Regions from separate parts of the Actinoalloteichus hoggarensis genome, predicted to be linked through region 1. Evidence: predicted binding sites of a transcription regulator. Region 1 holds the regulator's gene; the other holds the start of a gene.
The links. Region 1 encodes LexA, which represses DNA repair genes until DNA is damaged. Its sites were predicted from a motif close to CGAACACGTGTTCG; they were not measured.

Region 1 (14,078 bases):
CCTGCGCCGCAGCCCCTGGGGTCGTCTGCTGCTCGGTCATAGCCGGCTCCTCCTTGCCTGCCGCCTTCATGCCCGTGGTGTCCACGGACGCCTCGCCTGAACGAGGCCGAAGCACGCGGGTCCGTGCCGGATCGGCTGATACCCGCGCGGGCATTCAAACAGGTCAACTCGCTCTTGGGTACCGCAAGGCCCGCACTCGTCGTCGCGGAGCTGGTCCCGGGGCGGCTAGCGTAGGGCGGGTGATCGTCGGTGTAGCGGTCCTTCCGCACCCTCCGTTGCTGGTCCCCGAGCTGGTGACCGGCGCGGTGACCGCGACCGCGCCGGTCCGGGACTCCTGCGTGGCCGCCGCTGTCGAGCTTCGTGACCTCGCGACGGACTGGGTCGTGATCGCCTCGGGCGCGGTGGAGTCGAGGGACTTTCGAGGAGCGGCGACGTTCGCCGGGTACGGCAGGCCGGTGGAGGTCCGTCTGGCGGAGCCCGTGCACGAGGAGGAGATCGCCTCCGAGTTCGAGCCAAGGGTTCGGACGAAGCGGGGCACTCAGGCAGTACCGGGATCTCGGACGGAGCCCGACCCGTCCTGGCCGTTGCCGCTGCTGATCGCGGGCTGGCTGCGTGGCCGGGTCGGCGCCCGCCGGGTACGGCCGCTGCTCGTCGACGAGCGACTCTCGACCGCGGAGTGTCTGGCCGAGGGCGCCGAGCTGGCCACGCGCCTGGCGGGTGCCGAGGCCGTCGGGCTGCTCGTTCTGGGGGACGGCTCCGCCCGGGTGTCCGAGCGATCGCCGCTGCCCGCCGACCCGCGTGCCGCCGCCTTCGACGAGGCGACGGCACACGCGCTCGGCGCGCCGTCGCCCGAGGCACTGGCCGCCCTGGATCCGAATGAGGCGAGCGACCTCGCGGTGAGCGGGCGGGCACCGTGGCAGGTGCTCGCAGGCGCGGTCTCGGCGTCCTCGGCGCGGTGGACGGCCGAGCTGCGTTATTCGGCCGCACCGTTCGGCGTCCGTTATCACGTGGCCTCGTGGCGCCCGGTGCCCTGACTCCGACCCGCGGGACGGCGAGGTCTGGTGAACGGCCTGCGCCGAGCGGCGCAGCACAGACACGGGCACCCTGACCGGCGGCCCGCGCGGTCTCCGGCTCTACGCTGACTCCCGTGAGACATCCCCTTGTGAGGCTGGTCGCCGTGGTGGGTCCGACCGCCACGGGGAAGTCCGATCTCGGGGTGCGGCTGGCCGAGGAGACCGGCGGCGAGGTGGTCAACGCCGATGCGATGCAGCTCTACCGGGGCATGGACATCGGAACGGCGAAGATCACCGGAGCCGAGCGTCGCGGCGTGCCGCACCACCAGCTCGACGTGCTCGACGTCACGGAGACGGCCTCGGTGGCGGCCTACCAGCGGCATGCCCGTGGCGTGGTCGAACGTCTTCTCGCCGCCGAGACGCCGCCGATCCTGGTCGGCGGGTCCGGGCTGTACGTGCAGGCGGTGCTCGACGAGCTCGAGTTTCCCGGCACCGACCCGGCGACCCGGGCACGCCTGGAGGCGCAGCTGGCGGCGGAGGGCGCCTCGGCGTTGCACGCCCGACTGTCGGCCGTCGACCCCACGGCCGCGGCGGCGATCCTGCCGAGCAACGGCCGCAGGCTTGTCCGGGCCCTGGAGGTCGTCGAACTGACCGGGCGGCCGTTCTCCGCGACGATGCCCAGGCCGGGGCCGCCACGCTACGACGCGGTGCTGATCGGGTTGGATCGCGAACCCTCGGTGTTGGACGAGCGGGTGGATCAGCGGGTGACCCGGATGTTCGACGCCGGTCTGCTGTCCGAGGTGCGCTCGCTGCTCGGCGTCGGCCTGCGCGCAGGCCGGACCGCCTCGCGGGCACTGGGCTATCAACAGGTGGTGGCGGCGCTGGACGCGGGCGGCTCCGAGGCCGATCTCGCCGCGGCGGCGGTCGACACGGCCCGTGCCACCCGCCGTTTCGTCCGCAGACAGCGCTCGTGGTTCCGGCGGGACAAGCGCGTCCGTTGGTGGGACGCGGGCGAGCCGGGGCTGTTCGAGGACGTCCTGCGGCACACCGGGCTGCGTCCGGCCGGTCGCTAGCGATCCGCTAGGGCGGGGGTCCGGCCGGCTGCCACCGGCCTGTCGATTCGGCGGTGCTGCCCGCTTCGGAGATCGGCGGCCGGTCATGACGAGAGAAGACCATGGCCACGCCCTAGGCTGTTCGGGTGACCGACGTGCGCTTCATCAAGGGACACGGGACGCAGAACGACTTCGTCGTGCTGCCCGACGCCGATGGTGATCTGGAGCTGACCGCGCAGCGGGTACGCGCCCTGTGCGATCGCGGACGCGGCCTCGGCGCCGACGGCGTCCTTCGTGTGGTGCGGACGGGGGCGTCGGGCGTGTCGGCTCCAGACCTCGACCCCGACCTGTGGTTCATGGACTACCGCAACGCCGACGGCTCCGCGGTGGAGATGTGCGGCAACGGGGTCCGTGTGTTCGCGCACTACCTGGTCGAGTCCGGTCTCGTGTCGCCGGGTGAGTTCGCGATCGGCACCCGATCCGGTCCGAAGCAGGTCCGTGTCGACGTCGACGGCATCGTGACGGTCGACATGGGCGCCGTGCGCATCGGTGCGCCGAGCACCGCCGTCGTCGGCGGCCGGGCCTTCGACGGGGTGGCGGTCGACGTGGGCAATCCACACCTGGCCTGTGTGCTGGGCTCCGCCGACGACCAGGCCGAACCCAGGGCCGAGGTGCTGTCCGGCCTGGATCTCACCGTCCCGCCCACGTATGACTCCGGGGTCTTCCCGGCAGGAGTGAACGTCGAGTTCATCGTGCCGATCGAGGAGAACCTGGCCCGGATGCGAGTACATGAACGGGGCGTGGGGGAGACGCGATCCTGCGGAACGGGCACCGTGGCCGCCGTCGCGGCCGTGCTGCGGTCCACGGGCCGCTCCACCGGCCGGGTACTGGTCGACACGCTCGGCGGCAGACTCACGGTGACCATCGGTCATGACGACTCTCAACTCGCCGGACCAGCGGTGCTGGTGGCCGAGGGACGGCTCGACGCGCTGTGGTGGCAGCAGGCCGGTCTGGACTGACCGACATCGGACCGGTGCGGACCGACTGCCGGTGAACCCGTGCTCGCGTGCGCGTCCGCCGTCGATGTCCGGTGTCCCGACCACGCGCCGCGCCCGGCGGTCGTTCGTCGCCGCAGCGGTGCTCCGTGCCTTCCTCCAGGCCGTCCGGTGCGGGTCGCCGTCCGTGCGGAGGTCAACGGGCCGAGGTGTCGGGCTCGTCGTGGCGATCACGATCCGGCTCGTCGCCGACGATCCTCGTCAGGTCCGCCTCGGCGGACAGCAGCTCCTCCGGTGCCTCGCGGAGGTGCCGCAGCGGCGCGACGAACAGCAGGCAGCAGGCGAGAGTCATGCCCACCGCCGCGATCATGATCGCCGCGCGGATGCCGAGGAGAGCGCCGAGCGCGCCGCCCGCCAGCGCACCCAGCGGGATGACGCCCCAGGTGAGGAACCGCGTCGAGGCGTTGACCCGTCCCAGCAGCCGGTCGGGGCACACCGACTGTCGCAGGCTGACCTGGAGGACCGCGAAGACGACCGTCCCGTAGCCGCCGACGAAGACGCCGACGACGAACAGCGAGAGTGCCCATCCTCGGTCGGCGAAGGGCACGAGGAGGCGGAACGGCGTGGTCAGCACGGTCACCACGATCAACGCCCGGACGGTGCCGAAGGAGTTCGACCAGAATCGAGTGGTCAGCCCGCCGAGGATGCCGCCCGCGCCCGTGACCGAGAGCAGCAGACCGACGCTGCCCTCCGCCAGCTGGAGGTCGCGTACCAGGAACAGCACGTTGACGGCCACGTACACGTTCAGGAAGAAGTTGTGGATCATGCTGAACAAGGTCGTCGGCCGCAGCAGCCAGTGTGCGAACAGGAAGCGCAGGCCCTCGCCGATCTCCTCGGTGAGTCTGCCCCGCGGCTGGACGGCGACCGCGGGCCGCTCACGGTTCATCCTGCCCAACAGCAGCAGTGACGCCACGAAGCCGAACACGCTGGCGACGAGGGCGTTGGTCGCACCGAGCAGCTGAGCCAGCGCACCGCCCGCCGGCCTGCCGGAGAAGTGCATGACCTGCCTGCTGGTGTGCAGTCGTCGATTGGCCTCGGGCAGGTCGACACGGGCGACGAGGCTCGGCAGGTAGGACTGGCTCGCGACTTCGAAGAGGGTGAACATCGCCCCGCACAACAGTGAGACGGCGAGCAGATGCGGGTAGGTCAGCGCCCCGGCCCACCAGGCGATGGGCACGGACGCCAGCAGGAGAGCCTGCCCCGCCTCCGCGTAGCGCATCACGGGTAGCCGACGCATCCGATCCGCCCACGCGCCGGCGGGCAGGCCGATGAGCAGATTGGCCGCCGTGCCCGCCGCCGTGAGCAGGCCCATCTCCACCGGTCCCGCCTCCAGCACGGTCGCGGCGATCAGCGGGATGGCGACGAAGTGGACTGCGGTGCCGAACTGGCTGGCTACGTCGCTGAGCCACAGCACACCGAAGTCCCGGTGCTGCCCCGTGCGGCGCGGATGAGGGTTTCCGGTCACGAGACCGCACAGTTGCGGAACCATATTCCCAGGTCAACGGCTTCTCAGCGCAGACGAGGCGAGCGGTCGTTTTCCGAGTGCGAAAGGACTTGATCCATCAGCCGGACTAATCAGTTCGGCTGTTCGTCCCCGAGCTCCTCGGCGTGACCGCCGACTTCCGACCCGGCTCGGCGGGGAATGGATACGCCTCGCGATTCGCTCTAGTGGGGTGACGTGGCGAAGCAAGCTGGAGAAACGCGCTTGCGGTGCGTGAGATGATGGAGGCGTATGACGACATCGATGCAGAGGCCCGATGAGGCCCGTGAAGAGTTCCTGTCCGGCGGCGATCTGGAGCGCTCCGAGCGCGCGGCGCTACGTCGGGTGGCAGGCCTGTCGACGGAGCTGGCGGACGTCAGCGAGGTCGAGTACCGGCGGCTTCGGCTGGAGCGCGTGGTGCTGGTCGGCGTCTGGACCGACGGCGACGTCGCCGACGCCGAGGCATCCCTCGCCGAGCTGGCCAGGCTTGCCGAGACGGCGGGGTCCGAGGTGCTGGACGGCCTGGTTCAGCGCAGACAACGACCCGACCCGGCCACCTACATCGGCTCCGGCAAGGTGCTGGAGCTGCGTGACCTCGTCGCGGACAGCGGCGCGGACACCGTGATCTGCGACGGCGAGCTGTCGCCCGGTCAGCTGCGCCAGCTCGAGGACAAGCTGAAGGTCAAGGTCATCGACCGGACGGCGCTGATCCTCGACATCTTCGCCAGTCACGCGCGGTCGCGGGAGGGCAAGGCGCAGGTCGAGCTGGCCCAGCTCCGGTATCTGCTGCCGAGGCTGCGTGGCTGGGGTGACGCGATGTCCCGGCAGGCGGGCGGCCAGATGGGCAACGGCGGCATCGGCACCCGAGGCCCCGGTGAGACGAAGCTCGAGACGGACCGCAGGCGGATTCACAAGCGGATATCGAAGCTGCGTCGCGAGATCCTCGACATGAGCAGGATGCGCGAGACCAAGCGGGGCCGGCGGATCGCCAACGAGATTCCCAGCGTCGCCATCGCCGGCTACACCAACGCAGGCAAGTCGAGTCTGCTCAACGCCATCACCGGCGCGGACGTCCTGGTCGAGGACGCGCTGTTCGCGACGCTCGACCCGACCACCCGTCGCGGTACGACGCCGGACGGACGGACACTGACCTACACCGACACCGTGGGCTTCGTCCGGCACCTGCCTCATCAGCTGGTCGACGCTTTCCACTCCACGCTGGAGGAGGTGGGCGAGGCACAGCTGCTGGTGCACGTCGTGGACGGCGCGGACCCGCGGCCAGAGCGTCAGGTCTCCTCCGTGCGCGACGTGCTGGCCGAGATCACCAAGGACCGCGACGAGCAGATGCCGCCGGAACTGCTCGTGGTGAACAAGACGGATGCGGCCGACGAGGTCGCCGTCGCCCGGCTGCGACACCTGCTGCCGGGCGCGGTCTTCGTCTCGGCCCGTACCGGTGCGGGCATCGAGGCCCTCCGTGAGCGCATCGCTGAACTGATTCCCCGGCCGGACTCGCTCGTCGAGGTCTTCGTGCCCTATACGGACGGTCGGCTGGCCGCGCGTCTGCACGCGGAGGGCGAGGTCCTGGAAGAACGGCATTCTGATGAGGGCACGACGATCCGGGCACGGGTGGGCGAGAGCCTGGCAGCCGAGCTGGCCGACTCGCTCGTGGAGGCCGCCGCGGACTGAGCGACGCGGAGAGGCGAGGGCGGCGCGTAGGGTTGTGCCGCTGCTCGCCGCAGGGCTGCTCGCCTCGGCGGCGCCCGCCTGGGCGGCCGTCGCCGTTCCCGAGCCGGAGCCGGTGTGCGTGATGACCGATCCGGCGGTCACCATGCTCTCGGGCCTGGTGTCCGACGGCGACCGCTGGTACATGGTCAACGACCACGATCCGCTCGTTCAGGTGTTCGTGGTCGGGCGGGACTGCGTCGTCGAGAGGGTGATCCCGACCGGGGTCGATCATTACGACGTCGGCGATCTGGCGATGGCTCCCGACGGGACCCTGTGGGTCGCGGAGACGGGGGACAACCGACTTCGACGCGAGACGGTCGCTCTGGTCTCCGTCCGGCCGGACGGGGTCGCCGCACTGCATCGACTCACCTACCCGGACGGCCCGCGCGACGCCGAGGCGCTGCTGATCGGTCGCGACGGCGTCCCGTACATCGTGACGAAGCAGCTGATCGGCCCGGCGGAGATCTACCGGCCTGCCGAGCCGTTGGCCGTGCCGGGCCCGGTGCCTCTGGAACGGGTGGGCGAGGTACGGCTGAGCGGCTCGGACACTCCCGGCGGCCCTGTGCCGGGCTTCGTCGGCTCCTTCCTGGTCACCGGTGGTTCAGTTCACCCGGACGGGACGATGGTGGCCCTGCGCACCTACACCGACGCCTACCTCTTCTCCGCGCCCGACGGTGACGTGCTCAGCGCGCTGGCGGGTGAACCACTGCGTATCCCGCTGCCGAACGAGCCGCAGGGCGAGGCGGTGGCGTGGGAACCGGACGGGACGCTGCTCAGCGGTTCGGAGGGCGCGGATCAGCCGATCCGTGCGGTGCCTGATGCCGCCGGACTCCTCGTGGCGGAGCTGGAACGTCGGGATCGGGAGGCGGCGGCGTCGACCGACCCGGAACCCGAACGCGGCGAGTCCGTCCACGGCGCAGCGCGGTCGGGGGAGGCCTCGGCGAACTCGGATGCGGTGAGCTCGCCGCGGTGGCAGGAGTTGGGACTCAGCGTGAGCGCCGTGCTGATCGCGGCGGCGACGCTGGCGTGGTGGCGCGGCAGGGGCCGCCGCGCCCGGCGGTGACCGTGCCGCCTGCACGGCGTAAGCGGCGTTCGCGGACGCAGGCGTGGAGCCCGGTGGGCCGAGGGGCGTCACCGGCCGTCCGCCGCACCGCGGGGTGTGAAATGGGTTCCGACCATCGGAGGGGCCGGTGGCGCCGTGCACCGGCCGCCGCCGTCCTACCGAAGCCGGGACGTCGCCCGGAGCCCGCGCGCCGTGTCGCCGCCACCGCGACCGGCCCGCCGTCGGTGAAAGGGCACTGCAGGGTGGCGGTCCTGCGGTGCCTCGTCCCGCCGCCTGCCGGGCCGGTCGTGCGGCCGGGCCGGTCGCGTGCGTCTAGAGCCTGCGTAGCACGGCGACGACCTTGCCGAGGATCGTCGACTCGTCGCCGAGGATCGGTTCGTAGGCCGGATTGCGCGGCATCAGCCACACATGGTCGTCCCGTCGCTTGAAGGTCTTCACCGTGGCCTCGCCGTCGATCATCGCGGCGACGACGTCGCCGTTCTCGGCGGTGGGCTGTTGGCGCACGACCACCCAGTCGCCGTCGGTGATCGCCACGTCGATCATCGAGTCGCCCGCGACCTTCAGCAGGAACAGCGAACCCTCGCCGACGATCTCGCGAGGCAGCGGGAAGACGTCCTCCACGGCCTGCTCCGCGAGGATCGGTCCGCCTGCGGCGATCCTGCCCAGCATCGGGACGTACACGGGCGCGCCGTCCGCATCGGTCGCCGTGCCCGCCGCCTGTGCGACACGGTCGACGGGCAGCACGCCGACGGCCCGAGGTCGGTTCGGGTCGCGGCGCAGATAGCCCTTGCGCTCCAGGGTCCTGAGCTGGTGTGCGACCGAGGAGGTGGAGGTCAGCCCGACCGCCTCGCCGATCTCCCGCACGCTCGGCGGGTAGCCGTTGCGATCCAGCCACTCACGGATCACCGCCAGCACTCTCTGCTGCCGGGGGGTCAACTCCTCGACCGTCGTGGTCTCGGACTGCTCGGGTAGTGCACGCACCGCCGCGCCATCGCGCGCGCCGCCGGTGTCCTGCGCCGTCGTCTTGCGTGCCATCTCGTGCCTCCCGGCCTGTCGTGCAGGCCTCACTCCGCCACCCTTCGCGGGTGCCCCATCAGTCATTCTCACGCTACGTGCTCGTGGAGAGACCACAACGGTAACTCGTGAACTACGCAAGATCAAACACCTGTTCGAAGGAATTCGTCCCCCGGGCTGGCCATCTCGCGAATGTGGTGATACAAATTCGCACAGCGGTTCGATCGAACGTCTGTTCGAATCATGAAAGACCTTCGCGGGAGGACTCGTGACCATCATCTCGGACGAGCGCACCCGAAGTCCTCGGGGCGATGGCGGTGCCCCCGGCGATCGGCGGCCGGGGCGGGCCCGCTCGCGCCCGCGACGGGCGGAGCGTCTCGTCGTGGACCGGGCGGCGGCACGGCGTGGTCGGCTGCTGCGGCTGGGCACGGCGTGTTCGGCGGGCGGTTCAGGAGTGTGTCGCGTGCGGCGAGGGCCGGGCAGGCCGAGGGCGGGTCGGTACCGGGTCGGGGCGTTCGGGTCGAGCCTGTGGGCGCTGCTGCTCGTCGCGGCGCTGCTCGGAGCGGCCTGGGTCTCGTCCCGGCCCGCCGCCGACGGCCCGGTCCCCGTCGAGACGACGACTGTCACGGTGGGGGCGGGCGAGACGGTCTGGTCGATAGCGCGGCGGACGGTCCCCGAGAGTGCCCCGGCGGAGGTCGTCGAGCGAATTCGACTGCTCAACGGGCCCGACATCGCCGAGCTGCGCGTGGGTCGGGTGCTGCGGGTCCCCGCGGCGGGCCGAGGCTTACGCGGGTGAGTCGGGGCCTCGCCTCGTCGGTCTCCTCGACCGGCGTGTCGGACCGCATGTCGACTTGCAATCCGATCGATCGGAGCCTAGGTTCTACCCCAACATCTTGTGGTTGCACCGGCTGGCGTGTCCACAGATTGGGGTTTTGCCACAGTTCGTGCTGAGGCGGTGGCAGAATGACACGGGCAGCTCTCGGTGACCGGTTATGTGAGGTGATGGATCGTGCGGTGCCCGTTCTGCAGGCACCCCGACTCGCGCGTGGTCGACTCCCGTGAGGTGGAGGACGGTCAGGCGATTCGGCGCAGACGATCCTGCTCCGACTGCGGGCGGCGGTTCACCACCGTAGAGGAGTCGGTCCTCGCCGTGGTGAAACGCTCCGGGGTCACCGAGCCGTTCAGCCGGGACAAGGTCGTCCGAGGCGTCCGACGTGCCTGTCAGGGCAGGCCGGTCAACGAGGACGCACTGCAGCAGCTGGCACATCGGGTCGAGGACGCCATCCGGGCGACCGGGTGCGCGGAGATCCCCAGTAACGAGGTCGGACTGGCGATCCTCAGCCCGCTGCGCAGCCTTGACGAGGTCGCCTATCTGCGCTTCGCGAGTGTGTACAGATCCTTCTCCTCGGTGGAGGACTTCGAGAAGGAGATCGCCGAACTGCGGACGGCGGACCCTGCGGGCGAACGGCCTTCTGGAGAGGCCCTCGTCTGATCGACACGCTGACGGGCGGCGGCGGCGGCCCTTTCGGCGGACGGGTGGGAATCACAGTGCGGCACCGTCTCGGCTCGGGCTGAGACGGTGCGATCAGCGATGAACACGGTGCGGTACCGAGCCGGGTCCCGGCCGGACGATGAGGGGATCGTCCGGGCCTTCGACCCTGGAGAATGAGAGTGAGCGGCATGACAGAGACCGTCGGGAGTGCGCCGGCACGGTCCAAGCGGGCCAAGGCGGCGGCGAACACGGCGAGCCCGTCGGGCGAGCCGGGCGGCGACGCGGGGGCGCGTCTCCGAGTGCGCCGAGTGCACACCACTGAGGGCGTCCATCCCTACGACGAGGTGACGTGGCAGCACCGCGACGTGGTGATGACGAACTGGCGTGACGGTTCGGTCAACTTCGAGCAGCGTGGCGTCGAGTACCCCGACTTCTGGTCGGTCAACGCCGTCAACATCGTCACGAGCAAGTACTTCCGCGGTGCGGTCGGCTCCGAGCAGCGGGAGCACAGCCTGCGGCAGCTCATCGACCGGGTCGTCAAGACCTACGTCGCGGCGGGCGTCGAGAACGCCTATTTCGACACCGACGAGGACGCGCTGGTCTTCGAGCACGAGTTGACCTGGATGCTGTTGCACCAGGTGTTCAGCTTCAACTCCCCGGTGTGGTTCAACGTCGGGACGACCTCGCCGCAGCAGGTCTCGGCCTGTTTCATCCTCGCCGTCGACGACACGATGGAGTCGATCCTCAACTGGTACCGAGAAGAGGGGCTGATCTTCAAGGGCGGCTCGGGCGCGGGATTGAACCTGTCGCGCATCCGGTCCTCCCGTGAGCTGCTCTCCTCGGGTGGGACCGCCTCCGGCCCGGTGTCGTTCATGCGTGGCGCCGACGCCTCCGCAGGCACCATCAAGTCCGGCGGTGCCACCCGGCGTGCCGCCAAGATGGTCGTCCTCGACGTCGATCACCCCGACATCGCGGAGTTCGTCGAGACCAAGGCCAAGGAGGAGGCGAAGGTCCGCGTGCTGCGTGACGCGGGCTTCGACATGGACCTGGGCGGCTCCGACATCGTGTCGGTGCAGTACCAGAACGCGAACAACTCCGTGCGGGTCTCCGACGAGTTCATGCGGGCGGTGGAGTCCAAGGGCGACTTCGGTCTTCGTGCCAGGCTCACCGGCGAGGTGATCGACGAGGTCGACGCGGAGGACCTCTTCGGCAAGATCGCCCAGGCGGCCTGGGAATGCGCCGACCCGGGGATCCAGTACGACGGGACGATCAACGACTGGCACACCTGCCCGGAGTCGGGGCGTATCTCCGCGTCCAACCCGTGCTCGGAGTACATGCACCTGGACAATTCCAGCTGCAACCTGGCCTCGCTCAACCTGATGAAGTTCCTCAAGGAGGACGGCACCTTCGACGGTGAGCTCTTCGAGAAGTCGGTCGAACTGGTCATCACCGCGATGGACATCTCGATCTGCTTCGCGGACTTCCCGACCGAGGCCATCGGCGACACCACCCGCCGGTTCCGTCAGTTGGGAATCGGCTACGCCAACCTGGGCGCACTGCTGATGGCGACCGGGCACGCTTACGACTCGGAGGGCGGCCGGGCCCTCGCCGCCGCCATCACCTCGCTCATGACCGGGGTGGCCTACCGGCGGTCGGCGGAGCTGGCGGGCATCGTCGGCGCGTACGACGGCTACGCGCGCAACGCCGAGGCGCACCAGCGGGTCATGCGCAAGCACTCCGCGGCCAACGACGAGATCCGCACCCTGCACGCCAACGACGCCGCCGTCCGAACCCTGGCGGGTCGGGCCTGGCAGCAGGGGTTGGAGATCGGTGCGCGCAACGGATGGCGCAATGCACAGGCCAGCGTGCTGGCCCCCACCGGCACCATCGGGCTGATGATGGACTGCGACACCACCGGCATCGAGCCGGACCTGGCGTTGGTGAAGTTCAAGAAGCTCGTCGGCGGCGGGTCGATGCAGATCGTCAATCAGACCGTTCCCCGTGCCCTCTCCGCGCTGGGCTACCAGCAGGAGCAGGTGGAGGCGATCGTCGAGTACGTCGCCGAGCACGGGCACGTGATCGACGCCCCCGGTCTGCGCGCCGAGCACTACGAGGTCTTCGACTGCGCCATGGGAGCCCGGTCGATCTCCCCGCTGGGCCACGTGCGGATGATGGCGGCGGTGCAGTCCTTCATCTCCGGTGCGATCTCCAAGACGGTGAACATGCCGGAGGACGCCACCGTCGAGGACGTCAAGGAGATCTACTTCCAGGGCTGGAAGCTGGGCCTGAAGGCCCTGGCGATCTACCGGGACAACTGCAAGGTCGGCCAGCCGCTGTCGGCGTCCAAGAGCAACACGGCGGAGAAGACTCCGGAGACGGTGGTCGAGTACCGGCCGGTGCGCAAGCGCCTGCCCAAGAAGCGTCCGAGCCAGACCTACTCCTTCACGGTCGGGGGCGCGGAGGGCTACCTGCACGCGGGCTCCTACCCGGACGACGGCCTCGGCGAGATGTTCGTCAAGCTCGGCAAGCAGGGGTCCACGCTGGCAGGTGTGATGGACGCCTTCTCCATGTCCATCTCCGTGGGTCTGCAGTACGGCATTCCGCTGGAGTTCTACGTCTCGAAGTTCCAGAACCTGCGTTTCGAGCCTGCGGGCATGACCGACGATCCGGACATCCGCATCGCCACCAGCGTGCTGGACTACCTGTTCCGGCGGATGGCCCTGGACTACCTCCCGTATGAGAAGCGGGCGGAGCTGGGCGTGTTCACGGCCGCGGAGCGCACCGCGCAGGTCGAGGCCGACTACTCGGACGCCGCGGCGTCGGTGAGCGAGAAGGTGGACCTCGAGGAGCTTCGCACCTCGGTCGACGCCGACTCCACATCCGGCGGCGATCGACGGTTGGAGCGTCCGGTGGGCAGCTCCACGGAGTTGATGGAGCTGCGGCTGGGCAAGGCCGCGGACGCGCCGCTGTGCTTCACCTGCGGCACGAAGATGCGTCCATCGGGCTCCTGCTACCTGTGTGAGGGCTGCGGCTCGACCTCCGGGTGCAGCTGACCTTCGGCGCTCCTCCGGAGAGGTGACTGGTCGGGCCGGGGCGCGAGCATGCGCCCCGGCCCTGCACCGGGTGACCGCCGATCGGCCCGCGAGCCGGGAGGAGACCGATAGATCGGCGACCGTCCGTCTGCCGCGTCGACGTGGCGATCGTCGGCGCCGAGCCGGATCGTCGGCGTCGTGCCGATTCCGTCCTCTGCCGAGGTCGTCTCCTCCGGAGCGGCCCGGCGAGGCGTCGCCAGGCGGAGCCGACCGCGTCTCCGTCGGGACGGAGTCTGAAGCCGGTCCTGGCCTGGGCGGACCGAGTCGGGATCGTGGGAGGTGCGGCGACTCTCCAGTACCGAGTCGGTCCGCCCGCGGCCGGGCCGGATGGCACTCCCAGGGCCGTCGCCGAGTCCCGCCTACCGCCGATCAGCAATCATGTGGCACGGCGGTTCATCGACCGCCACGGGTGGCGGCGACTGCGGTGAGCGCCTGCGTGCGGCGCCGCCGGCGAAAAAGAACATGCGCGCGGCCGACGGCCTTTGCTATGGTCTGTCCATGCGCTGACAAGCTCACTTCTCGTGGTGTCTCCTCCCACGTACGTTCGCCGGTTCTTCGGTGACGTGAACATTCTCCTGTTCCGGTCGTCGTGCTGTCTCGTGCCGTCGATCGGTTCTCTCACCTCACCTCGCCGTGGCATGTCGTTCTATCGTGACGATTCGACAGTCGGGCGACGGTATTCCGCAGTAGGCCTCGAATCCTCTGGAGGCGATCCGTTATGACCAGAGATGTATCCGATTTCGCGCCGCGTTCGACCGTGGTGGACGACTTCAGCGCCGGCATGTCGATTCCTGTTCCGTTCGCCGAGGCGACGGAGGTGCGGCCCGCCGTATCCGCAGGGCCCAACCGTGCCGAAAGAAGGAACGCGGGTCGACGGAGGAAGGAGCCCTCGGCCGGTCCTGGGTTGGTCGGGCAGCCGCGCATCGCCGCGGTACAACCTCGGCAGTTCGCCCACCGCAGGCGTGGCTGATCGGCCGTCTTCTTCCCGATCGATCGAGCACTTGTCCGCTGAAAGGCGAAGGCGATCGCGTCGGGTGAGGCGCCCGGTGCGAATCGACCGACGCGGTGATTTCGATGACGAGAACACGGTGT
Region 2 (14,078 bases), 1.9 Mb from region 1:
GCCGGCGCGTCCACCTCGATCATCGTGACTTGTCTTGCCGATGGTTACCAGCGGGTAATATAGTGTTGTTACCGACCGGTAGGGGATACGTCCGCTGCACACGGCACGACGCGGGGAGCACACGATGGGTCACTACAAGAGCAACCTCCGGGACCTGGAGTTCAACCTCTTCGAGGTCCTGGGCGTGCAGGAGAGCCTCGGCACCGGGCCCTTCGACCAAGCCGACGAGGAGACCGCCAGAGGCGTCCTCGCCGAGTTGGAGAAGCTCGCGTCCGGCCCGCTGGCGGAGTCCTTCGCCGAGGCCGACCGCCTGGGCACCACCTTCGACCCCGCGACGCACTCGGTCACGCTCCCCGAATCCTTCAAGGCGGCGTACCGAGCGCTGTGGGACGGCGAGTGGTACCGCCTGAGCCTGCCCGTCGAGCTGGGCGGCTACGGCATCCCCCCGACCGTGCAGTGGGCCGCCTCCGAGCTGATCCTCGGCTCGAACCCCGCCACGTACATGTACCTGGCGGGCCCGAACTTCGCGACGGTCATCTCGCGGAGCGGCACGGAGGAGCAGCGGAAGTGGGCTCAGCTGATGATCGACAAGGGCTGGGGCGCCACCATGGTCCTCACCGAGCCCGACGCGGGCTCGGACGTCGGCGCGGGTCGCACCAAGGCCGTCGCGCAGGAGGACGGCTCCTGGCACCTGGAGGGCGTCAAGCGCTTCATCACCTCCGGCGACCACGACCTGACCGAGAACATCATGCACCTGGTGCTGGCCCGGCCGGAGGGCCCCGGCATCGAGGCTCGGCCCGGCACCAAGGGCCTCAGCCTGTTCCTGGTGCCGAAGTTCCACTTCGACGAGGCGGGCGAGCTCGGTGAGCGCAACGGCGCCTTCGTCACCGGCGTCGAGCACAAGATGGGACTCAACGCCTCCGCCACCTGCGAGCTGACCTTCGGGCAGAACGGCGTGCCCGCCAAGGGCTGGCTGCTCGGCGAGGTGCACGACGGCATCGCCCAGATGTTCCAGGTCATCGAGTACGCCCGGATGATGGTCGGCACCAAGGCCATCGGCACGCTGTCCACCGGCTACCTGAACGCGCTGGACTACGCCAAGGAGCGGGTGCAGGGCGCCGACCTCCCGCAGATGACGAACAAGAACGCGCCCCGGGTTCCGATCACCCGGCACGCCGACGTCCGCAGGCTGCTCATGCTGCAGAAGGCCTACGCGGAGGGCATGCGCGGGCTCTACCTCTACACGGCGAGCTTCCAGGATCGGATCCTGGCCGGTAAGGCGGCGGGCGAGGACGTGTCGTTGCTCGAGCGGGTCAACAACCTGCTGCTGCCGATCGTCAAGGGCGTCGGCTCCGAACGCGCCTACGAGATGCTGACGCTGTCGTTGCAGACGCTCGGCGGCTCCGGCTATCTCCAGGACTACCCGATCGAGCAGTACATCCGGGACGCCAAGATCGACAGCCTCTACGAGGGCACCACGGCGATCCAGTCGATGGACTTCTTCTTCCGGAAGATCATCCGCGACAACGGCCAGGCTCTGCTGCACGTCGCCACCGAGATCCAGACCTTCCTGGCGGCCGAGTCCGGCAACGGCAGGTTGAAGGAGGAGCGGGAACTGCTCAAGCAGGCGCTGGAGGACTTCCAGGGCATGCTCGGGTCGATGGTCGGCTTCCTCACCTCCGCCCAGGAGGATCAGGCCAACATCCACAAGGTCGGCCAGAACACGGTTCGGCTGCTGATGAGCGCGGGCGACCTGCTCATCGGCTGGACGCTGCTGCGGCAGTCGGAGATCGCCACGGCCGCGCTCGACGCCGACCCCGGCGAGAAGGACCGGCTGTTCTACGAGGGCAAGGTCGCCGCCGCGCGGTTCTTCGCCACGACGGTCCTCCCGGAGCTGTCGGCCCGCAGGCGCAGCCTGGAGACGACCGACAACGCACTGATGGACCTGCCGGAAGGGGCGTTCTGAGCCTGCCCGTCGGACCCCCCGGGCCCCGGCGGGTCGAGACGACACTCTCGGTCATGACACCATCTGGTCACAGTGGGTCGACGGTGTAGGACGGCGCGAGGGGTCAGGGGTGGCGGCAGCAGGCGGACGAGGACCCGTGACCGGGCCGCTGTCCGCCGCCGTCGCCAGTCTGTGCCACCGGCTCCAGCCGCAGGTGAGCCCGCGCACCGCCGCGGGCTTCCGCGAGGTGCTGCGCAGGCTGGACGCCCCGCTTCAGCTCGCGGTGGCGGGTCGGATCAAATCGGGCAAGTCGACACTGGTCAACGCCCTGATCGGCCGCCGGGTCGCGCCCACCGACGTCGGGGAGTGCACCCGGCTGGTCACCCGGTTCCAATACGGGACCGTCGACCGCATCGAGGTCGTGTTCACCGACGGCGGCAAGCAGGTGCTGCCCTTCGACGCCGACGGGATGATCCCGGCTTCGCTGGGCGTGGACATCGACGCGGTCTCGCATATCGAGGCCTTCCTCACCAACGCCGTGCTGCGTGATCTCACCGTCATCGACACCCCCGGCCTCGGTTCGCTCGACGCGGCCTCGGTGAAGCGCACCGAGGAGCTGCTGGGCGCCCGGCGGGACGGGGGCGACGAATCGGCGACCGTCGAGCAGCCCGTCAGCGGGCGGACGGAGTCCCGGACGACACCCGACGACGTCGATGCGACCCGAGGCCCGGATCAGCCCGTGGGCGAGCTGGACCCGGTGTCCCGCAATGCGGTCGCGGGTGCCGAGGCGGTGCTCTACGTGCTCACGCAGTCCGTCCGCGCCGACGACGAGCAGGCGTTGGCGGCGTTCACCGCGGCGACGGCGAGCCGGGAGGCAGGACCGGTGAACGCCATCGCGGTACTGAACAAGGCCGACACCATCGAGCCGGATTCGGTCACGGGCTCGGACGGGGATCTCTGGCGGGCCGCCACGCTGCTCTCCGAACGACAGGCGGGCAGTCTCAAGCCGAGGGTCGCCGACGTGCTGCCGGTCATCGGGCTGCTGGCGGAGACCTCGGAGGCGGGCGGCTTCACCTCCGCCGACGCCGACGCGCTGCGCAGGCTCGCCGACCTGGATGAGGCGACGCTGGAGACGATGCTGATCTCCGCCGACCTCTTCACCACCTGGGAGTGCGAGGTGCCCGCCGCCGACCGAGCACGACTGCTGGAACGGCTCGACCTCTACGGCATCCGCTGCGGGGTGCGTGCCGTCACCCGCAGGCCCGACATCACCGCCGGTGCGCTGCGTCGGGAACTGTTGGACTCCTCCGGTCTGGCCGCGGTGCGCGGCAGGCTGGACAGCCTGTTCCGGGCACGCGCCGACGGCATCAAGGCGGCGGCGGCGATGGCCTCGGTGAGCGCGTTGGCGCATGCCTCTGGTGATCCCGGCGAGCGGCAGCGGGTGCACGACGCCATCGAGGTGCTGCTCGCCAAGCCGGAGGCCCACCAGCTCCGGCTGCTGGAGGCCCTGACGCTGGTGGCGGCGGGGGCGGTGTCCATGCCGGAGGACCTCGCGGAGGAGGTGCTGCGCGTGGGCAGCACGTCCTCGGTCGGGGAGCAGCTCGGGATGGTCGGCAGGCCGCCTGCGGAATGGGCCGCCTACGCCTTGGAGCGAGCAGGCTGGTGGCGGTCGTTCGCCTCGTTCGGCGCCACTCCCGCGCAGAGCCGGATCGCGCACGTCGTGCACCGGGCGTACTTCCTGATCTGGCAGCAGCTGCGGGAGGGGGCGCGCTGAACGGCCCCGGCGAGGGTACGGCGCCCGTGTCCGGGCGGCGCCCCCGGGGCGCCGTCGCCGTGGACGTCGCCGAGCCGGTCGTGACGGAGCATGCCGACCGGGGCGGGCCGATCCGCGTCCTCGGCTCCACCGCTGTTCGACGGCCCCGCGGCGAGACGTCGCGGTCCGCGAGCGCCGCGGCGGCGAGGAAAGCGGTGGGAACCGGGGCCTGGTGGCGTCCGTCGAATCCCGACGTGGGCTCTCATGCTGATCCGCCGGCCGCACCGGAGCCGTCCGTGGTGGCAGGCATCGACGCCGATCTGTTCGAGCAGGCACTCCGCGAGCGTCGAGAACTGATCCGACTCTGCCTCTACGCGCTGGATCGTGCACGCAGCGCGGGCGTCGCGGAACGTCTGGAGGAGGGGCTGGCCTCGGTCGGCGTCACGGCGCTGCGTCCGGACGGCGAACCGTTCGACCCGGCCCACCACGAGGCGGGCGGGGTCGTCACCCCGGACTCCCCCACGCTGGCGGGCACGGTGGCCGAGACGGAGGTCGTCGGCTTCGCGGACCGCGGCACGCAGCTGCGCCCGCCCGTGGTGATCGTCTACACCCCGCGTGCCGAGCGATGACCACCGAGGGCACCAAGAAGCTGCCGCTGCCGAAGCTGGTCCGTCAGACCCGGGAGCGACTCGTGGAGCTGCTCACCGACCTCGACCCGGAGTCGGCCGACTGGGTGGAGAAGGTCCGGGCGAGCAAGGTCGCCACCCCGTCGGTCGTCGTCGTCGGCGAGACCAATCGGGGCAAGAGCTCACTGGTGAACGCCCTGCTGGGTCGGCAGGGTCTCTCGCCGGTCGACGCCGAGGTGGCGACGGCCGTCTACCTCGCCTTCGGTCACGGCGAGCAGTGGTCCGCGCGGGCCTGCTACGGCGTCGGCGCCGAGCCCGTCGACATCACCATGGAGTCGATCCCGTCCTGGGCGTCGGCGACCCACGAGCTGCCCGCGGGTGCGCTGCCGCCGCGCTACGTGGAGGTGGACGGGCCGGTTCCGCTGCTGAGCAACCTCCGGGTGGTCGACACCCCCGGTGTCGGCGGGCTCAGCGAGATACACGGCGAGCTGGCCGCGGAGGCCGCCGCCAACGCCACGGCCCTGCTGTTCGTGGTGGACGCCTCGGCGCCGTTCACCCAGGGCGAGCTGGCGTTCCTCACCTCCGTGTCGGACCGGGTCGAGACGGTGTTGTTCGCGCTCACCAAGACAGACCAGTACCGGGGCTGGCGGCAGATCCTGGAGGCGAATCGGGCACTGCTCGCCGAGCACGCGCCGAGGTTCGCCGACACGGAGTTCCACCCGGTGTCGGCACGGATGTTCCAGCTCGCCGCGCAGGCGCCGAACGAGAGCGCGGGCGGGATGCTGCGGGAGCGGTCCGGCGTCGGCCAGCTCGCCGAGTCGCTGTCGCAGCTGGTCGGCGGGCGGGCGAACATGCTCGGCGAGGCCAACACGATGCGGGCGCTGTCGAGTTCGCTGAACGCCCTGGTGGTCCGGTTCGCGGCCGAGCAGCGGGCGTTGACCGTCGGGGAGGACGAGGCCGAGGTGCTGCGGGCCCGGCGCGACGAGCTCGCGGGCGAGCGGCGGGCGAACAACCGGGGCTGGCAGCTGCGGCTGCGCGGTGAGATCAATCGGGCCCGGGTCGAATGCGCTCACGACGTCGGCAGGCAGGTGCGCGATCTCCAGTCCTGGTTCCGCAAGGCCATCGACGTGGCGGACAAGGACAAGCTCGTCGAGCTGCCGCACCATGTGGACGCCGCGTTGCAGATGTTGTCCTCGCGCATCAGCGGAATGCTCAGCGAGCGGCTCGCCAGGGTCGCGGACACCTCCCTGTCCGAACTGTTCTCCGCCGACGAGCTGGCGGTGCTGCGGAACCAGGTCGCCAGGGCCACCCGACCGCCGGTGGTCGTCCGGCTCCCGGAGAAGCGGCCGGCGACCGCGGAGGATCGGCTGCTCGTGTTCATGGGTCTCTCCGGTGGCCTGGGCGCGGGCAAGCTGGCCACCCTTCCGTTGGCGCCGTTGGCCATCGCGGCGCCGCTGCTCGCGGTCCCGGCCATCGTGCTGGGCCTCGGCGCGGGCTGGTGGATCGGCAAGACGAGGAAGCACACCGCCGACAAGCAGCACGTGAAGCAGTGGCTGACCGAGGCCATCGCGGAGTCCCGGTCGACGCTGGATCAGCTCATCTCCGAGCAGCTCATCGAGGCGGAGCTTCAGTTGTCGCTGGCCTTGGACGATGCGCTGGCCCGCCGGATCGCGGCGATCGAGGAGGAGCTGCGCGAAGTGGAGAAGGCGCTGCGGATGGACGTCGCCGAGCGCAAGCGTGAGCTGCAGACCGCGAACCGTCGACTCGCCGAGGTGACGGCGGGTCGAGACCGGGTGGAGGAGCTGCTGCGGCGGATCCGCGAGGTCCGCGCGCGGGCCTGACCCGGCAGGTCCGCGGCGCTCGGCGATCGCGGTCCTCCCGTCTCACGCGGCACCGTCGACGAGGCGGGGGCGGCTGTCGAGCTGCGCGGGTGCGCGCTCGGCGCCCGACGACGGCGCGGTGGCACCGCGTGGTCCGGCCGATCTCCGGGAATGCCGCCCTCGAAGGTGCCGTCTTCCGCAGCGTCGTGTGAAGGTGGCGCCGACCTTGGATCTCTTTACGGCGTAAAGTATTCTCGCGAACGGCGACCACCTCCGGCGGGTTCGAGCGAGAGGGCGTCCATGACAGCACTTCCAGTCCGGCTGATCGAGGTCGTCGGCCGTCGGCGACCGACCCCGATGACCTGCCGCATCACCTTCGGCGGCCCGGACCTCGCCGACTTCGCGTTCATCCCGGACCAGCAGGTGAAACTGTGCTTTCCCCCGACGGGCGCGGCCGTGCCCCGGCTGCCGGCGCCGACGCCGGACGGCGATCCGCTGCCCTGGTACCGGGAGTACCTGGCGATGCCGGAGCATGAGCGTCCCCGGATGCGCGGCTACACCGTTCGCGCGCATCGCGCGGACGAGGGCGTGATCGACGTCGACTTCGCCCTTCGCTCCGACGCCGGGCCCGCGACCCGGTGGGCCCGAGACGCCCGAGTCGGCGACGTCGTCGGCATGGTGGGTCCGTCACCGATCTTCGCCCGGTCCCGTCCCCTCAGCGCGTCGATCGCCGCCGGCGGGCTGCTCCTGCTCGCGGGCGACGAGTCGGCGCTGCCCGGCATCGGCACACTGATCGAGACCCTGCCCGCCCGCACCCGCGCGCTTGCCTTGATCGAGGTCGCCGACCGGGCCGAGGAGCAGCGCTTCGAGACGCACGGCGAGGTGACCGTGCGGTGGCTGCACCGGGGGGAGACCCCACCGGGCACGGGCGGGTCGCTGCTCGACGCGCTGCGCGCCGCCGAGTTCCCGCCGGAGCGGACGGTCGCCTGGCTCGCCGCGGAGGCCGCCGTGGCACGCGGGATGCGCGGACACCTGGTCGCCGAACGTGGCATGGCAGGCTCGGCCGTCGAGTTCGCCGGGTACTGGCGGGCGGGCCGCACACAGGACGACGCGCCCACGGCCGCCGATCTCGCCGACGCCCGAGCGCGCGCGGCCGACGCGCGAACACGATGACCCCGGGCCGATCCGGCGCGACCGCGCACACCGCCTGCCGCTCGCGGCCGGGTTCGACGCCCACGAAACCGCGGACGGACGTGCCGAACGCCGTCAGCTCGGCTGATCGCGGTACTGGGCGCGGAAGGACTCCGACGGCGGGATGGGCGTGATGACGTCGATCAACACCCCGTCCGGCGCCTCGATGATGAAGTGCCGCTGCCCGAACTGCTCGTTGCGCAGCGACAGGATCGGCGCAAGGCCGCCCTCGGTCACCAGCCGATCGTGTTCGGCGTCGACATCGGTGACCTCGAGGTTCAGCAGCACGCCGCGCACCGACTCGCGATGTCCTTCGGGGACGGAGGAGTGCCGGGGGTCGAGGAGCGCCAACTCCTGATGCGGCGCGTCGATTCGACGCAGGCTCACGTACCAGTCCGAGTCGAAGGTCGTCTCGAAGCCGAGCCATCGGGTGTAGAAGGCGTGCGCCGTCGGGATGTCATGGGTGCAGAGGACGGGATAGAAGCTGGTCAGCGCCATGAGATTCACACCTCTCAGATACATACCTTCGGTAGGTATGGTGTTGGAAACTAGTCCCGTACCCTCGGTATGTCAACGGTGTTCCGGCGAAGGGCGGCGACGATGAGTCCCCACGGCAGCAAGGCCCGACAACGGGAGGAGACCCGCCGTCTCCTGATCACCCTCGGCCGCGAGCTGTTCGCCGAGCGCGGCTACCACGCCGTCGGGCTCACCGAGATCGCCGCGGCCGCGGGCCTCACCAAGGGCGCGCTCTATCACCATTTCGGCAGCAAGGCCGGCCTCTTCCACGCGGTGGTCGACGACATCGCGCACGAGGTCGCCTCCGAGGTCTCGACCGTCGCCGATGCCGAGGCGACTCCGTGGGACCGGCTCCGCGCGGGCTGTCGCGCCTTCCTGACCGCGGCCTCCGATCCCGGCAGACGACGCATCCTGCTCGTCGACGGGCCCGCCGTGCTCGGCTGGCACGAGTGGCGTCTGCTCGACGAGGCCACCTCGGCGGCGCAGCTCACCGAAGCACTGGCCACGCTCGTCGAACACGGCGTGATCGAGGCGACGCCCGTCGAACCGCTCGCGCGGCTGCTCTCCGGAGCGATGAACGAGGCGGCGCTGTGGATCGCACGGTCCGACGACCCCGCCCGTGACCTCGCTGCCGCGAACCGGTCATTGGAGCGGCTGCTCAGCGGCCTGCGGGTCGATGACTGAAGACCCGTGTCGGCCCGGTACGACGCCCCGTCGATCGGCGTCGCCGGCCTGGACCGGCGACGCCACCCGTGTCTAGGCTCGCGTCGAACGGCGTCACAGGCGCCGTACCTGCGGCGACGAAAACGACCTGCCGAGGGCGCGGAACCGACCGACCCCCTGTCGAGTCCAACCCGAGAACGTCGACACAGTGCGCGCCAGCGAGCGGTTCGCGGAAACCAGGATGAGGGGACGTTGTGTACATCGAGGACGCGGGCGGCTCAGCCGACACGACAGCGACGACCGACACCGAACTCAAGGTCACCGTGGACGGCGAGGAGTACACCGCCGAGGCCGACTACGACATGAACGGCGACGGCATCAACGACTCGATCGTCATCGAGTCGGACGAGGGGTATGCCGTCTTCACCGATGTCGACGGTGACGGAGACGCCGACCTGCTGGTCAAGCTCGACGAGAACGGCGAGGCGACGTCGGCCGCGGGCTACGACGAGTCGACCGGCGACTGGGTGAGCACCGACCTCGATGACGCGATCGGCGGCACGGGCGTCGACGAGGTCGGTGACCAGCACCAGACCGGTGACGACTCCGACGTGCTGACCGGCGACGGGGCGCCGATGATCGTCGAGACGCCGCACGGTCCCGTCGAGGCGGGCCCGCCCACCGAGGACCTCGACGGCGACGGCGTGCCCGACACCGCGACGATCGTGGGCGAGGACGGCACGATCCTGGTGGTCAGCGACGTGAACGGCGACGGAGAGGCCGACCTGATCGCCGAGTTCCGTGCCGACGGCACGGTGGTCGTCTCCGAACACACGGGCGACGGCGAATGGATCGTCACCGAGTCCGGCCGGATCGACTCCCAGGGCGACTTCGTACCGGACCCCGGCTTCGGGCCGGGCGACGGAGCGGGGCCCGGGGTCGGCGAGGAGGCCGGCGGCAGGGGCGGCTCCTTCTCCTCGGCGGTCTCCGACGATGCGGCCTGGGCGGACGACGCCTGGGCCGACGACGCGGACGAGGCCGAGACGAACGTCGCGGCCGCGCGCTCCTACGACGTCTCCGCCGCCTTCGGCCGCCCCGACTCCGCGGACGCGGGGCCGGACGCCGACGCGCAGGCGGCGTGGGGCTGAGCCGCCACTCGCCCCGAAAGACCCCGTATCCCGATGTCGGGATACGGGGTCTTTCATATTTCTGCATTGTTCCCACACACGTGACCCACTGGAGTGCTGAATCGATAACCTGATCGGTCGTGTGAGCGATGTGACAGCGTTCTCGTAGAGCGGTGTTGGTCACGAGCGCTAGCCTCGACGACATCCCTTTTTCCCACGCCCGTCGATCGCATCGGGCGGACCGAGCCATTCCCGCTGAATGGTGACGTCACCCCGGCGCCGACGAGGCGACTCCCCTAGGGCCGCCGCCCAGTCAGGAGACGAGACGATGACCGCATTGGCGATCCCCGGCCTCGATCACGCACCGACCACCCACGAGAGGCTGCTCTCGTGGGTGCACGAGGTAGCCGAGCTGACCAGCCCCGACGAGGTGGTGTGGTGCGACGGCACGCAGCAGGAATGGGATCGCCTGACCGGGCGACTCGTCGACGCCGGAACGTTCGTCCCGCTGCCGAGGCGGCCGAACTCGTTCTGGTGCGCCTCCGATCCGGACGACGTCGCGCGGGTGGAGGAGCGGACCTTCATCTGCTCTCGGGACGAGGCCGACGCGGGGGCCACGAACAACTGGCGGGATCCCGCCGAGATGAAGTCCGTGATGACCGATCTGTACCGCGGCTCGATGCGCGGTCGGACAATGTACGTCATCCCGTTCTGCATGGGGCCGTTGGACGCCGACAAACCCATGTTCGGGGTGGAGATCACCGACTCGGAATACGTGGTCGTCTCCATGCACATCATGACCAGGGTGGGTCGCCGAGTAATCGACCGGATGGGTTCGGACGCCGATTTCGTTCCTTGTCTGCATTCCGTCGGCGCGCCGCTGGACGAGGGCGTCGAGGATGTGCCGTGGCCGTGTAACGAGACCAAGTACATCACCCATTTCCCGGAGGAGAAGACGATCTGGAGCTTCGGTTCCGGCTACGGCGGCAACGCGCTGCTGGGAAAGAAGTGCTACTCGCTGCGGATCGCCTCGTCCCTGGCCAGGGAGGAGGGCTGGCTTGCCGAGCACATGTTGATCCTCAAGCTCACGTCCCCGACCGACAAGGTGCACTACGTGGCGGCCGCCTTCCCCTCCGCCTGCGGGAAGACGAACCTCGCCATGCTCGAGCCGACCATTCCCGGGTGGCGAGTGGAGACCCTCGGCGACGACATCGCGTGGATGCGGTTCGGCAAGGACGGCAGGCTGTACGCCGTCAATCCGGAGAACGGCTTCTTCGGGGTGGCGCCGGGCACCAACTGGAAGACCAACCCCAACGCGATGCGGACCCTGGAACGGGGCAACTCCATCTTCACCAACGTGGCCAGGACCGCGGACGGCGACGTCTGGTGGGAGGGGATGGAGGGCTCCCCGGAGAACCTGACCTCGTGGAAGCGACAGGACTGGACGCCTGCCGACGGCGAGGCGGGTGAACCGGCCGCGCACCCCAACTCGCGGTACTGCACTCCGATGAACCAGTGTCCGGTGCTCGCCCCCGAGTGGGACGATCCGCAGGGCGTCCCGATCTCGGCGATCCTGTTCGGCGGCAGGCGGGCCACCACCGTTCCGCTGGTGGCGCAGGCACGGGACTGGCAGCACGGCGTGTTCCTCGGCGCCACGCTGTCGAGTGAGAAGACCGCGGCGGCGACCGGCGCGGTCGGGCAGGTACGGCGCGACCCGATGGCCATGCTGCCCTTCATCGGCTACAACGCGGGCGACTACTTCCAGCACTGGGTCGATCTCGGCAAGCAGGCCGACGCCGGCGCCCTGCCGTCGATCTTCTACGTGAACTGGTTCCGCCGCGGCGAGGACGGCCGGTTCCTGTGGCCCGGATTCGGCGAGAACTCCCGCGTGCTCAAGTGGATCGTCGAGCGGCTCGACGGAGACGCGACGGCGGCCGAGACCGCCGTGGGTCTGGTCCCCGGCGCCGACGCCCTCGATCTGAGCGGCCTGGACGTGCGGCAGGCGGACGTCGAGGCGGCGCTGGCCGTCGACGCCGAGGAGTGGCGAGCCGAGCTGCCGCTGATCGAGGAGTGGTTCGACACCATCGGGCCCGCGCTGCCGAGCACGATGCGCGACGAGCTGGCCGCGCTGCGGCAGCGGCTCGGCTGAGCGACGGGCGGGGCGGGCGACGGGCGATCCAGCGCCGTCCGCCCCGGCTCGGCCGACTCGATCCCGTGCCACCAGGCGCCGACGGCGGCCATGCCGGGGGCGGGGCACGGTCGCCGTCCGTGGCGCCAGGCTCGAGCCCGGCGACTCGGACAGGCCGGGGGCGGCCTCCCCGCGAACCGGCCGCCGGACCGACGTCTTCTCCGGCGTGGGGGGGCGGGTGGCCCTGCGCGACGGCGTGTCCGTCCGAACACGCGGCACCGGGAGACACCCACCGCTCGCCGACGCCGGAGCCGACGGCGATTCCCCGCGTCGCCGCGGCGACCACCCGTCCTCGCGTCGAGGGGGCATCCCACCGAAACGGAGCAGCCTCTCGACACGCGGTCTCCTCCTGGGAACCCGCCCCACCCCCCGCGCGTCCTAGTAACGTAGATCACATCTGGGAGACCGGGGGTGGATGACGATGTATGCGGGAATCGCGATGACGGCGCTGGCGACGGGGGCGGTGCTGCTGACCGTGCTCACCGGTTCGCTGCGTCCGCACGCTGAGAGCGCGGAGCGGCTCGACGAGGAATCGGAGGCGCGGACGACGGCGGACGACGGCTCGCTCGAGGCCGCACAACGGGTTCGCCTGACGCCGTGACGAGCGGCGAGACGATGATCTGACCGCTCCGACGAGAGACGAGATCGGCGGGCTCAGCCCGCCTGAGGACCTGCCGGAGTGGCCCGGAGGAGATCACTCCGGCAGCGGACGGTCCCCGATGCCCAGCAGCCGTCCGCCGACCTCCTCGACCGTCGACACGTAACAGACGACCGTGTTCGCGCCGCGCCGCCAGTCGGCAGGCTCGGGAACCCGCCAGCTCAGCGCGATGTCGTCCCGCCGGTCGCCACCCAGATACGCCGCCCGAGCCTGTTCACAGTGCGGCGCGGCGATCTCCTCGATCTCCTCTGCGCCGGGCATCGGATCGTTCGGACCGCCCGGCAGCGGCAGCACGCCGGGCAGCGCCTCGGCGCGATGCGGCTCGTCGCAGGGGACGTAGCGCAGCTCGTCGGTCTCGGCCGCGGAGTCGGGCAGGCAGGCCTGGAAGTCGTAGAACGGCTCGCCGACCAGCGCGTCGCGTACCGATCCCGTGCGGCTGACGGGCACCAGGTCGGAGCCCAGCTCGGCGAGGCCGCAGACCAGCCACCGTTCGTCCTTGGCCCAGCCGTCCTGCGAGGGCCACACCGTCCAGGGGTGCAGCCGCGTCGCGTCGATGTCGCCGCTGCCCACATAGTCGGCCACCGGCTCGGCGCACTCCTGCGTCGTCAGCCGCAGCATCTCGTCGTCCTCCGGCCGCATCCGGGGGAGGTCGGCGGACAGTTCGCCGACCGCGGCGATCTCCATCGTGTGCGGCTCCGCGCAGTCGACGGGACGGAAGTCGGCCAGCACCATGCAGTCGCCCGCGGCGGGCAGCCCGTCCGCGGGCACGACGCCGGGGCCGCCGGTCTCGCCGTCGGCGATCTCGGGTTCGGCGGAGGGCGGCAGCTCGACGCGGGACGGCGGAACGATCCGCGATCCGTCGTCCGTCGGCTCGTCGGGCGACTGAGTGCAGGCGCCGAGGAGCACGGCGGCGGCCGATACCACGCCGATCATCGACAAGCGTCGCGACACGGCCTTCGCCTCCCGGTCTTCACTGTCCCCATTCGACACGGTACCGAGCGACATCCCGGCGAGGCTCACGCCCTCGTCGATCGATGCCGGATCGCCGCCCGGCCGGACCCCGATACGGGTGGTGCCACCGCCATGCCGCCGCCTGCCCTTTACGAGGCCCGGGACCGCCCGAAGGGCGTCGTCGGCCGGAATCGACGCGACACTCCGCCCGGTGCGGCCGGGCGGCACGGGCCACCGGCCGCACGGTTCACCGGCGACACGGCTCGGCGGCGGTGGACGGAGGTCCTCGGACCGGCCGCGGGCCTCCCCGACCGCGCTACCGCCCGAGGCCGTGCAGGAACGTCGCGATCGACTCGGCCGCCGTCCGCAGCCAGGACAACAGGCACAGCACCAGTCCCGACGCCCAGTCCGGGTCCACGAGCACCGCGTACGCCCCGAGAGCGATCAGGAGCAACGGCACCAGCTTGTTGATCTTCACGGCTTATTGTTCATGCAGGACCGTGACGGAAGGATCGAGGACCCGGGCGGCGGCGATGTCGTCGTTCTTCGCCAGACCGCCCGACGTCGCGGGTGGTCCAGACGCCATCCACCGTCGACGACGAGGGAGAGACACCGCTCATGCGACCGATGAACGAACAGA

Region 2: the regulator LexA is predicted to act here: its motif matches at 9,765-9,778, upstream of AHOG_RS27700 (phosphoenolpyruvate carboxykinase (GTP)).

The regions. Positions count from the first base shown of each region.
Region 1 covers NZ_CP022521.1:1,821,316-1,835,393, forward strand. The annotation lists gene AHOG_RS08115 (DUF349 domain-containing protein) at 1-40, opposite strand, end outside; gene AHOG_RS08120 (class III extradiol ring-cleavage dioxygenase family protein) at 240-1,034, shown strand; gene miaA (tRNA (adenosine(37)-N6)-dimethylallyltransferase MiaA) at 1,148-2,086, shown strand; gene dapF (diaminopimelate epimerase) at 2,212-3,084, shown strand; gene AHOG_RS08135 (MFS transporter) at 3,257-4,585, opposite strand; gene hflX (GTPase HflX) at 4,865-6,286, shown strand; gene AHOG_RS08145 (hypothetical protein) at 6,321-7,388, shown strand; gene lexA (transcriptional repressor LexA) at 7,701-8,423, opposite strand; gene AHOG_RS08155 (LysM peptidoglycan-binding domain-containing protein) at 8,671-9,198, shown strand; gene nrdR (transcriptional regulator NrdR) at 9,412-9,894, shown strand; gene AHOG_RS08165 (vitamin B12-dependent ribonucleotide reductase) at 10,083-12,947, shown strand.
Region 2 covers NZ_CP022521.1:6,482,900-6,496,977, forward strand. The annotation lists gene AHOG_RS27660 (acyl-CoA dehydrogenase) at 125-1,966, shown strand; gene AHOG_RS27665 (dynamin family protein) at 2,103-3,719, shown strand; gene grpE (nucleotide exchange factor GrpE) at 3,953-4,327, shown strand; gene AHOG_RS27675 (dynamin family protein) at 4,324-6,165, shown strand; gene AHOG_RS27680 (siderophore-interacting protein) at 6,445-7,317, shown strand; gene AHOG_RS27685 (VOC family protein) at 7,411-7,833, opposite strand; gene AHOG_RS27690 (TetR/AcrR family transcriptional regulator) at 7,936-8,535, shown strand; gene AHOG_RS27695 (DUF6802 family protein) at 8,769-9,662, shown strand; gene AHOG_RS27700 (phosphoenolpyruvate carboxykinase (GTP)) at 9,970-11,790, shown strand; gene AHOG_RS28960 (hypothetical protein) at 12,245-12,430, shown strand; gene AHOG_RS27705 (septum formation family protein) at 12,524-13,438, opposite strand; gene AHOG_RS28965 (hypothetical protein) at 13,755-13,916, opposite strand; gene AHOG_RS27710 (SDR family NAD(P)-dependent oxidoreductase) at 14,066-14,078, shown strand, end outside.